DNA from 2 places in the Roseomonas marmotae genome. Region 2 is predicted to be linked to the other one. Evidence: riboswitches for the same ligand, from Rfam matches in the RefSeq annotation. Region 2 holds a riboswitch; the other holds the start of a gene.

Region 1 (4,400 bases), on a different replicon from region 2:
TCTCGATGCCGTGCGCCGGCCCGTCGACCAGGGGCCCGGCCGCCTGGACCGGAGCCGCTTCCTGCCGGAGAACCGGCGGCGCCTGAGCGCGCCGGCGATGCGGACCTTCCTGGCCATCGCCGATCTCTGGGGGCTCGATGAGGCCCATCGCCTCCTGATCCTCGGCTGCCCCGCCCGCTCGACCTTCCATAAATGGGCCAAGACGGCGCGGGAGCATGGCGACCTCACCCTGGATGTGGACACCCTGACCCGCATCTCCGCGATCTTCGGCATCCACCAGGCCCTGGGCGTCCTGCACGGCACGGAGCGGGACGGGATCGCCTGGCTGCGGACCCCCCACCGCGCCACCCTCTTCGGCGGCAGGCCGCCGATCGACCTCGTCACCAGCGGCACGCAGGACGGGCTCATGGCCGTCCGGCGCTTCCTCGACGCCGCGCGGGGCGGCATCTACATGGAGCCGGTGGAGGCCCTGGACCGGAATTTCCGCCCCTACCGGGACGAGGACCTCGTCATCTCTTGAGCGACGTCTTCTCGGCGGCGCCGTCCCCCTCCCACCGGCTGATCCCCTCCCGCTTCCCGCCCATCGGGCTCTTCGACACCGTGGCCACGGCCGCCGATGCCGAGGCGGTCATGGAACTCGCGGGCTGGACCAATGACCGCCTGGTGGAGGAGCGCCTGTGGCGGCTCCCTCAGGAGGAATGGGTCTATGGGCGGGCGAATTCCAGCGTCGTGATGGCGTCCTTCCTGCACGTCCCGCCCGGGGGGGCGCGCTTCAACGGCCCGGATCTCGGCGCCTGGTATGCCGCGGCCGCACTGCCGACGGCGGCCTTCGAGGTCGCCCACCACCTGCGCCGCGAGGCCGTGGCGACCGGCGCCGCCGTGCTGGAGCGCGACTACCGCGCCTATACGGCCGGGCTCGCGGGCTCCTACCTCGATATCCGTGGCCAGCAGGCGGAGCGGGCCGGCGCCTACGACCCCGCCAGCTACGCCGCCTCGCAGGCGCTGGGGGAGGGCATCCGCGCCTCCGGCGGCGCGGGCATCATCTATAACAGTGTGCGGCACGCCGGCGGCGTCAACATCGCCGCCCTCCGGCCGCGCAACATCCTCCGCGTCACCCAGGCCGACCACTGGCGCCTGAGCGTCGAGGCCGCGTCCCCCCGCATCCGGCTCGCGAGGCTGGGCGGGCGGTGAGGCGATGCGGCCGCGTGACGGCTGCCTGAAACCCGCATGCCCCAGGCGCTTGCCACCTCTCCACCGCTCCTCTAGAGGATGGGCGCCGGTTTCCGAGAGGAACTAACAGGGAATCCGCCCGAGGCCCGTGAGGGCCGAGGAAACGGAACTGCCCCCGCAACTGTAGGCGGCGAGCCCGATCCGAACACGCCACTGGGAGCCATCCCGGGAAGGCCGGATGGAGCGTTGACCCGCCAGTCAGGAGACCTGCCGGCTTGTGCAACTGACTGACCGGCGGGGTGTCCGGGGAGGATGTCGATGTTCTGTTCGCACCGCATGTCATGGCGGTCCGCTTTCGCGCGCCAGCGCCGCCGCAGGCCTGCGCCATGGCCTCTCCATCTCCGGCCGTCATCCCTGGCCGGACATGGAAGAATGACCATGATGCTGTCGCGCCTCGCCCTCCTGGTGGCGGGCCTCGGCCTGCCGCTCTCCGCCGCCTGGGCGGAGCCCACGCGCTATCCCCTGACGGTGGAGAATTGCGGCCACACGCTGCGCTTCGAGGCCGCGCCGCACAACGTCGTCACCATCGGCCAGTCCGCGACCGAGATCCTCTATGCCCTGGGCGCGGGCGACCGCATGGCCGGCACGGCGCTGTGGTTCAACGACGTGCTGCCGGAGTTCCGCGCGCAGAACGACAGGGTTCCGCGCCTGGACAACAACGCCCCCAGCTTCGAATCCGTCATCAACAAGCGCCCGGGTCTGGTGGCCACGCAGTTCGAGTGGATGATCGGCCCGCAGGGCGTGGTCGGCACGCGCGAGCAGTTCCATGAGCTCGGCGCGGCCACCTACATCATGCCCGCCGACTGCGAGGGCAAGAACAACCTGGTGGGCGCCGACGGCACCCGCACCGCGCCCTTCAGCACGGAGGCGCTCTACAAGGGCATCGCGCAGCTCGCGGAGATCTTCGACCGGCAGGACCGGGGCGCGGCGCTGGTGGCCGGGCTGCGGAAGCGGGAGGAAGCGGCGGTCGCGCGCGCGAAGTCGCTGAACCTGCCGGATGCCTCGGCGGTCTTCTGGTTCTCCTCCGCCGACCTGGACCTGGACCCCTATATGGCGGGCCAGAAGGGCATCCCGGGCTACATGATGCGCACGCTCGGCCTGCGGAACGTGGTGCAGTCGGATGAGGAATGGCCGACCGTGGGGTGGGAGACCATCGCCCGCGCCAACCCCTCCGTCATCGTCATCGCCCGCATGGACCGCCGCCGCTTCCCGGCCGATGACTTCGAGAAGAAGCTGGCCTTCCTGAAGTCCGACCCGGTGACGCGGGAGATGGAGGCGGTGAGGAACAACCGCATCGTCATCATCGACGCCCATGCCATGCAGGCCACCATCCGCCTGGTGGACGGGCTGGAGGCGCTGACCGAAGCCATGGCCAAGCTGCGCCCGTGACTGCCGGGCTCGCTCGCCTGCTGGGCAGGCTGGCATTGCACGGCGCCTGGATCGCGGCGGTGCTCGCCGCCGCCATCCTCGCCGGCATCTGCATCGGCGAGACGGCGATCCCCCCCGGCGTGGTCTTCCAGGCACTGGCCAACAAGCTGTTCGGCGCCGGCTATCCCCTCGACCGGATCGACGAGGGCATCGTCTGGAACTACCGGCTGACGCGCGCCATCGTCGCGGCCTGCTGCGGCGCGGGGCTGGCGGTCTCGGGCGTCATCCTGCAGGCGCTGCTGCGGAACGCGCTGGCCGATCCCTATCTGCTGGGCATCTCCGCCGGCGCCTCCACCGGCGCGGTGCTGGTGACGGTGGCAGGGCTGGGGGCGGGGGCGGTGTCGCTTTCCCTCGGCGCCTTCGGCGGCTCGCTGGCCGCCTTCCTGCTGGTGGCCCTGCTGGCCCATGCCTCGGGCGGCGGGGTGGGGCTGCGCGGGGCCGGGCAGATCGTGCTGGCGGGCATCGCCGGTTCCCAGCTCTTCAACGCATTGACGGCCTTCATCATCACCCGCTCCGCCAGTGCCGAGCAGGCGCGCGGCATCATGTTCTGGCTGCTCGGCAACCTCAGCGGCGCGCGCTGGGACAATGTGGGCATGGCGGTGCCGGTGGCACTGGCTGTCACGCTCATCTGCCTGTGGCAGGCGCGGGCGCTGGATGCCTTCACCTTCGGCACGGATTCCGCCATCTCCCTCGGCGTGCCGGTGCGGCGGGTACAGGCGCTGCTGATCCTCGCCGCCTCCCTGGCCACGGCGGTGATGGTCAGCATCGTCGGCTCCATCGGCTTCGTCGGGCTGGTGGTGCCGCATGCGGCGCGCTTCATCACGGGCGTGCGGCATGTCCGGCTGGTGCCGGCGGCGGCGCTGATGGGCGCCATCTTCCTGATCGCGGCGGATGTCATCTCGCGCATCGCCGTGAAGGGGCAGGTGCTGCCGATCGGCGTCATCACCGCGCTGGTGGGCGCGCCGGTCTTCGCGCTGATCCTGGTGCGGCGGAGGCCGGCCCGATGAGGCTCCGCGCGGAGAATCTCAGCTCGTCGGCGCGCGGCGTGCCCATCCTGCGCGGGGTCAGCCTGGAGGTGGCGGCGGGAGAGACGCTGGGGCTGATCGGCCCCAACGGCTCCGGCAAGTCCACGCTGATGCGCCTGCTCTCCGGCGTGCTGAAGCCCGATGGCGGCGAGGTGCATCTGGACGCCCAGCCCATGGCGCGGATGACCCGGCGGCGGGTGGCGCAACTGCTGGCCCTGGTGGAGCAGCAGGCGGAGACCGCCGACCGCATCACGGTGCGCGACGCGGTGGAGCTGGGGCGCACGCCCTGGCTGTCCGCGCTGCGGCCCTGGTCGGCCGAGGACGACGCCATCGTGGCGGAGGCCCTGGCGGTGGTGGAGATGTCCGGCTTCGCCGGGCGCGACTGGGCGACGCTCTCGGGCGGGGAACGCCAGCGCGTGCATATCGCCCGCGCGCTGGCGCAGCGCCCGCGCATCCTGCTGCTGGACGAGCCGACCAACCACCTCGACATCCACCACCAGCTCGCCATCCTGCGGCTGGTCGCGGAACTGCCGGTGACCACCGTCATCGCGCTGCACGACCTCAACCAGGCCATGGGCTGCGACCGGCTGGGCGTGCTGCACCGTGGCCGGCTGGTCGCGGCCGGCCTGCCGCGCGAGGTGCTGACGCCGGACCTGCTGCGCGACGTCTTCGGCGTCCGCGCCTCCTTCCTCACCGATCCCGCCGATGGCGCGCGGA
Region 2 (4,400 bases):
AGCAGCACCAGATCCGCCGGCGCGTGACCGAGGTCCACCGCCTGCTCGGCGGCGTCCAGGCTCAGCGTCTCGCGCGGCAGCAGGTGCATGGCGCTATCCGGCGATGGCGGCGGCGATGGCCGGCTTGTCCAGCCCGGCCTGGCCGATCACCACCAGATGCCCCTCCCGCGCTTCGCCGGGCGCCCAGGGGCGGTCGAAATGATGGCGGAAGCGCGTGCCCACGCCCTGCACCGCCAGCCGCATCGGCTTGCCGGGCAGGCTGACAAAACCCTTCATGCGCAGGATGTCGTGCTCCGCCGCCACCCGCGCCAGCTTTTCCACCAGGGCCTCGGCGCTGGCGACTTCCGGCAGCGGCACGACGAAACTGTCGAAATCGTCGTGCTCGTGGTCATCGGCGCCGTCGTGGTGGGAGGGGCGGGCGGCGAGGTCGTCCTCCGCCGCGGCGCCCAGGCCCAGCAGCACGGCGATGTCCAGCGCGCCTTCCCGCGCCGCCACCACCTTCACCTGCCGGGGCAGATGCGCGGCGATCTCCGCCCGCAGCCTCGCCACGGCATCCTCGTCCAGCAGGTCGGCCTTGTTCAGCACCACGAGGTCGGCGGCGCCGAGCTGGTCCTCGTAGACTTCCGCCAGCGGATTGTCGTGGTCCAGGTTGTCATCCGCCGCGCGCTGGGCCTCCACCGCCACCGGGTCGTCGGCGAAGCGGCCATCGGCCACGGCGGGGCCGTCCACCACCGTCACCACGCCATCCACCGTGACGCGGGAGCGGATGCCCGGCCAGTTGAAGGCCTTGATCAGCGGCTTCGGCAGCGCGAGGCCGGAGGTCTCGATCAGGATGTGCTCCGGCGGCTCCGGCCGGTCCAGCAGCGCGGTCATGGTCGGCAGGAAGTCGTCCGCCACGGTGCAGCAGATGCAGCCATTGGCCAGCTCGACGATATTCTCCTCCTCGCAGCCGGGGATGCCGCAGGATTTCAGCAGGTCGCCATCGATGCCGAGGCTGCCGAACTCATTGACGATGATGGCGATGCGCCGCCCCGCCGCCTGCGCCATGACATGCCGCACCAGCGTGGTCTTCCCGGCGCCGAGGAAGCCGGTGACGATGGTGGCCGGCACCTTTTCGAGTTTGCTCACGACTGGGGCTCCATCAAGGAAGGGATGCGGCCGAGCACGACCGAACGCAGGGAGGCAGGGCGGCGGGAGGGCAGGACCGCCCCGCTGCCGCTGGCGGCATAGGCGGCGCCATAGGCCAGCAGGTCGGCGGCATGGGAGAGGTCGAGCCGCCCCAGCAGATAGCCCCATTTGCCCGGGGCCGTCATGGCGGCGGTGCAGCCATGGTCGCAGGCGGCCAGGCACTTCACGGCGCGCAGCTCGACCGGCGGTGCTTCCAGGCCCTCAAGCTGCGCGGCCACGGCGTCATGCAGATGGCGGCCGGGCGGCACCTCGCCCTCGGCCAGCGGACGGCCGGCGCGGCAGGTGACGCAGATATGCAGCACGGGCCTCGGCGCCCTGTCCTGTTCAGCCTCGTGCAAGGGGCACCTCACTCATGTCCATGAGGTGCCGACCGCCCGGGCGCGCAGGCGCCGGGGTCCACGCCCGGCGGCCCCGCCGCCCGGCGCTTCTGCCATCCGGGGCACCCCGCCCGGCGGCACGATCTCACGGGTGATGGCAGGTCTCCTGGCTCGCGGATCCGGCGCATCCCGCCTGGCCTTCCCGAGGATCGCTCCCCAGTGGCACGGGCGGCGGAATGCTCTCCGCTTACAGTTGCGGGGGCAGCCGCGGTGTCGCACCGCGTTCCCTTTTCACCTTCCTCGCGGAAGGACCATCAATGCCGGCAGGGTTAGGGCGGGGGGGAGGGGCTGTCAAACCTTATGCCGGGGGCCGGAGAGGCTCTGCCCCTCCGGGCCACCCCAGGTCCCGCTTCGGGTTTTGGGTGCGGCCTGAACAGCCATGGCGCGCGAGGCCACGGGGCCGGTTTCACTGAAACGGCCAAGCGGGCCGAACCCGCAGTCGCCGGAGGTCCATGACCTCCGGCGGAACCCCGTGCCACAGGAGCAAAACGGATGGCGGGTTCTGGGGTGGCACTGTCACCCCAGCTCGGGACAAAGGCTTTGCCTTTGCCCGGGGGTTCCAAGGGGGCGGAGCCCCCCTGGCCTCAGGTCGCGTCGCGGAAGTAGGGCTCGACCGTCCCGGTCACCTTCATGGTCAGCGGGCGGCCCTTGCGGTCCAGCGCCTTGCCGACGGCCAGCCGCACCCAGCCTTCGCTGACGCAGTATTCCTCGACATTGTTCTTCTCGACGCCCTTGAAGCGGATGCCGATGCCGCGCTCCAGCAGGGCCTCGTTGTAGTAGGGGCTGCTCGGGTCGTTCGAGAGGCGGTCGGGCGGGGTATCGGACATGGGGGTTGCCTCCTGCGTCGGTTCAGGCCGGGTGATAGCCAGCCCGGCCTGCTTTCGGCTAGTCCTGGCTGCCATGAGCATCACTCTGGTTCTGGGGGGCGCCCGTTCCGGCAAGTCCCGGCATGCGGAGGCGCTGGTGGCCCGCCACCCCGCCCCCTGGGTCTATCTGGCCACCGCCGAGGCCTGGGATGAGGAGATGCGCGCCCGCATCGCCGAGCACCGCGCCCGCCGGGGGCCGGAATGGCAGACGGTGGACGCGCCGCTGGGCCTGCCGGTGGCGCTGGCGGCGGCGGGGGCGCGCCCGGTGCTGGTGGATTGCCTGACGCTCTGGCTGACCAACCTGATGCTGGGCGGGCGGGACGTGGAGGCCGCGACGGCGGCGCTGGAGGCGGTGCTGGCCGCCCGTGCCGCGCCCACGGTGCTGGTGGCCAATGAGGTGGGCCTGGGCATCGTGCCGGAGACGCCGCTGGGCCGGGCCTTCCGGGACAAGGCGGGGGTGCTGAACCAGCGGATCGCCGCGCGGGCGCAGCATGTGCATTTCATCGCGGCCGGCCTGCCGCTGCTGCTGAAGGGAGAATTGCCGTGACCGGGGAGGAGGCTGCGCGGCATCGCGAGAAGATGCAGAAGCGCAAGGCGGTGCAGGATGCCGAGGTCGCCGGCAAGACGATCGAGAAGGGCCTGCTGATGGTCCATACGGGCGCCGGCAAGGGCAAGAGCACGGCGGCATTCGGGCTGGCGCTGCGGATGCTCGGGCGTGGACGCTCGGTGGGGGTGGTGCAGTTCATCAAAGGCGCCTGGAGCACCGGGGAGCGCACGCCGCTGGAGGCCATGCCGGGGCTGGAATGGCACAGCATGGGCGAGGGCTTCACCTGGGAGACCCAGGACCGGGAGCGGGACGTGGCCGCCGCCCGCCGCGCCTGGGGCAAGGCGCTGGAGCTGATGCAGCGGCCGGGCCTGGGGCTGCTGGTGCTGGACGAGCTGTGTATCGCGCTGCGCTACGAATACCTGCCGGTGGAGGAGGTGGTGGCCGCGCTGGTGGCACGCCCGCCCGCCTTGCATGTGGTCGTGACGGGCCGCAACGCACCGCCCGCGCTGACCGAGGCCGCCGACCTCGTGACCGAGATGAAACTGATAAAACATCATTTCGCGGCGGGGGTGAAGGCGCAGGAAGGGATCGAGTTCTGATGGCCCGTGCCTTGATGTTGCAAGGCACAGGCAGCAGCGTCGGCAAATCCCTGCTGGTGGCGGGCCTGGCGCGGGCGCTGACCCGGCGCGGGCTGCGGGTGCGGCCCTTCAAGCCGCAGAACATGTCCAACAACGCCGCCGTGACACCCGATGGCGGCGAGATCGGCCGCGCCCAGGCCTTGCAGGCACGCGCGGCGCGCGCGGCGCCCAGCGTGCACATGAACCCCGTGCTGCTGAAGCCGCAGAGCGAGGTGGGCGCGCAGGTGGTCGTGCAGGGGCGCGTCCATGCCACGGTCCGGGCGCGCGAATACCAGGCGATGAAGCCCTCGCTGCTGCCCTTCGTGCTGCAGAGTTTTGCGCGGTTGCGGGAAGAAGCCGATATCGTGCTGGTGGAGGGCGCGGGCTCGGCCTCCGAGATCAATCTGCGCGCGGGCGACATCGCCAATATGGGTTTTGCCTGTGCGGCGGATGTGCCGGTGGTGCTGGTGGGGGATATCGACCGAGGCGGGGTGATCGCCAGCCTTGTTGGCACGCGGCATGTCGTGGCCGAGGCGGACGCGGCCATGATCCGCGGCTTCATCGTCAACCGGATGCGCGGCGACCTCTCGCTGTTCGCCGAAGGCATGGCGGAGATCGCACGCCGCACCGGCTGGGCGCCGCTGGGGCTGGTGCCCTTTTTCGACGGCGCACGCCGCCTGCCGGCCGAGGACGCGCAGGACCTGCTGGAGAGCATCGGTCCGTCGCAGCAGGGCAAGCCCTGCGTGGCGGTGCCGCTGCTGCCGCGCATCTCCAATTTCGACGACCTCGACCCCCTGGCCGCCGA

The links. Region 2 has a riboswitch for cobalamin ahead of IAI58_RS02685 (DUF1636 family protein). Riboswitches for the same ligand answer to the same signal wherever they lie in the genome.
Positions count from the first base shown of each region.
Region 1: another riboswitch for cobalamin. It lies ahead of IAI58_RS19020 (ABC transporter substrate-binding protein); the one in region 2 lies ahead of IAI58_RS02685 (DUF1636 family protein).

Region 1 covers NZ_CP061094.1:108,915-113,314, forward strand. The annotation lists gene IAI58_RS19010 (MbcA/ParS/Xre antitoxin family protein) at 1-520, shown strand, start outside; gene IAI58_RS19015 (RES family NAD+ phosphorylase) at 517-1,191, shown strand; cobalamin riboswitch at 1,261-1,459, shown strand; gene IAI58_RS19020 (ABC transporter substrate-binding protein) at 1,609-2,619, shown strand; gene IAI58_RS19025 (FecCD family ABC transporter permease) at 2,637-3,665, shown strand; gene IAI58_RS19030 (ABC transporter ATP-binding protein) at 3,662-4,400, shown strand, end outside.
Region 2 covers NZ_CP061091.1:567,085-571,484, reverse strand. The annotation lists gene cobN (cobaltochelatase subunit CobN) at 1-89, opposite strand, end outside; gene cobW (cobalamin biosynthesis protein CobW) at 94-1,128, opposite strand; gene IAI58_RS02685 (DUF1636 family protein) at 1,125-1,526, opposite strand; cobalamin riboswitch at 1,645-1,836, opposite strand; gene IAI58_RS02680 (DUF3297 family protein) at 2,150-2,392, opposite strand; gene cobU (bifunctional adenosylcobinamide kinase/adenosylcobinamide-phosphate guanylyltransferase) at 2,466-2,978, shown strand; gene cobO (cob(I)yrinic acid a,c-diamide adenosyltransferase) at 2,975-3,577, shown strand; gene IAI58_RS02665 (cobyric acid synthase) at 3,577-4,400, shown strand, end outside.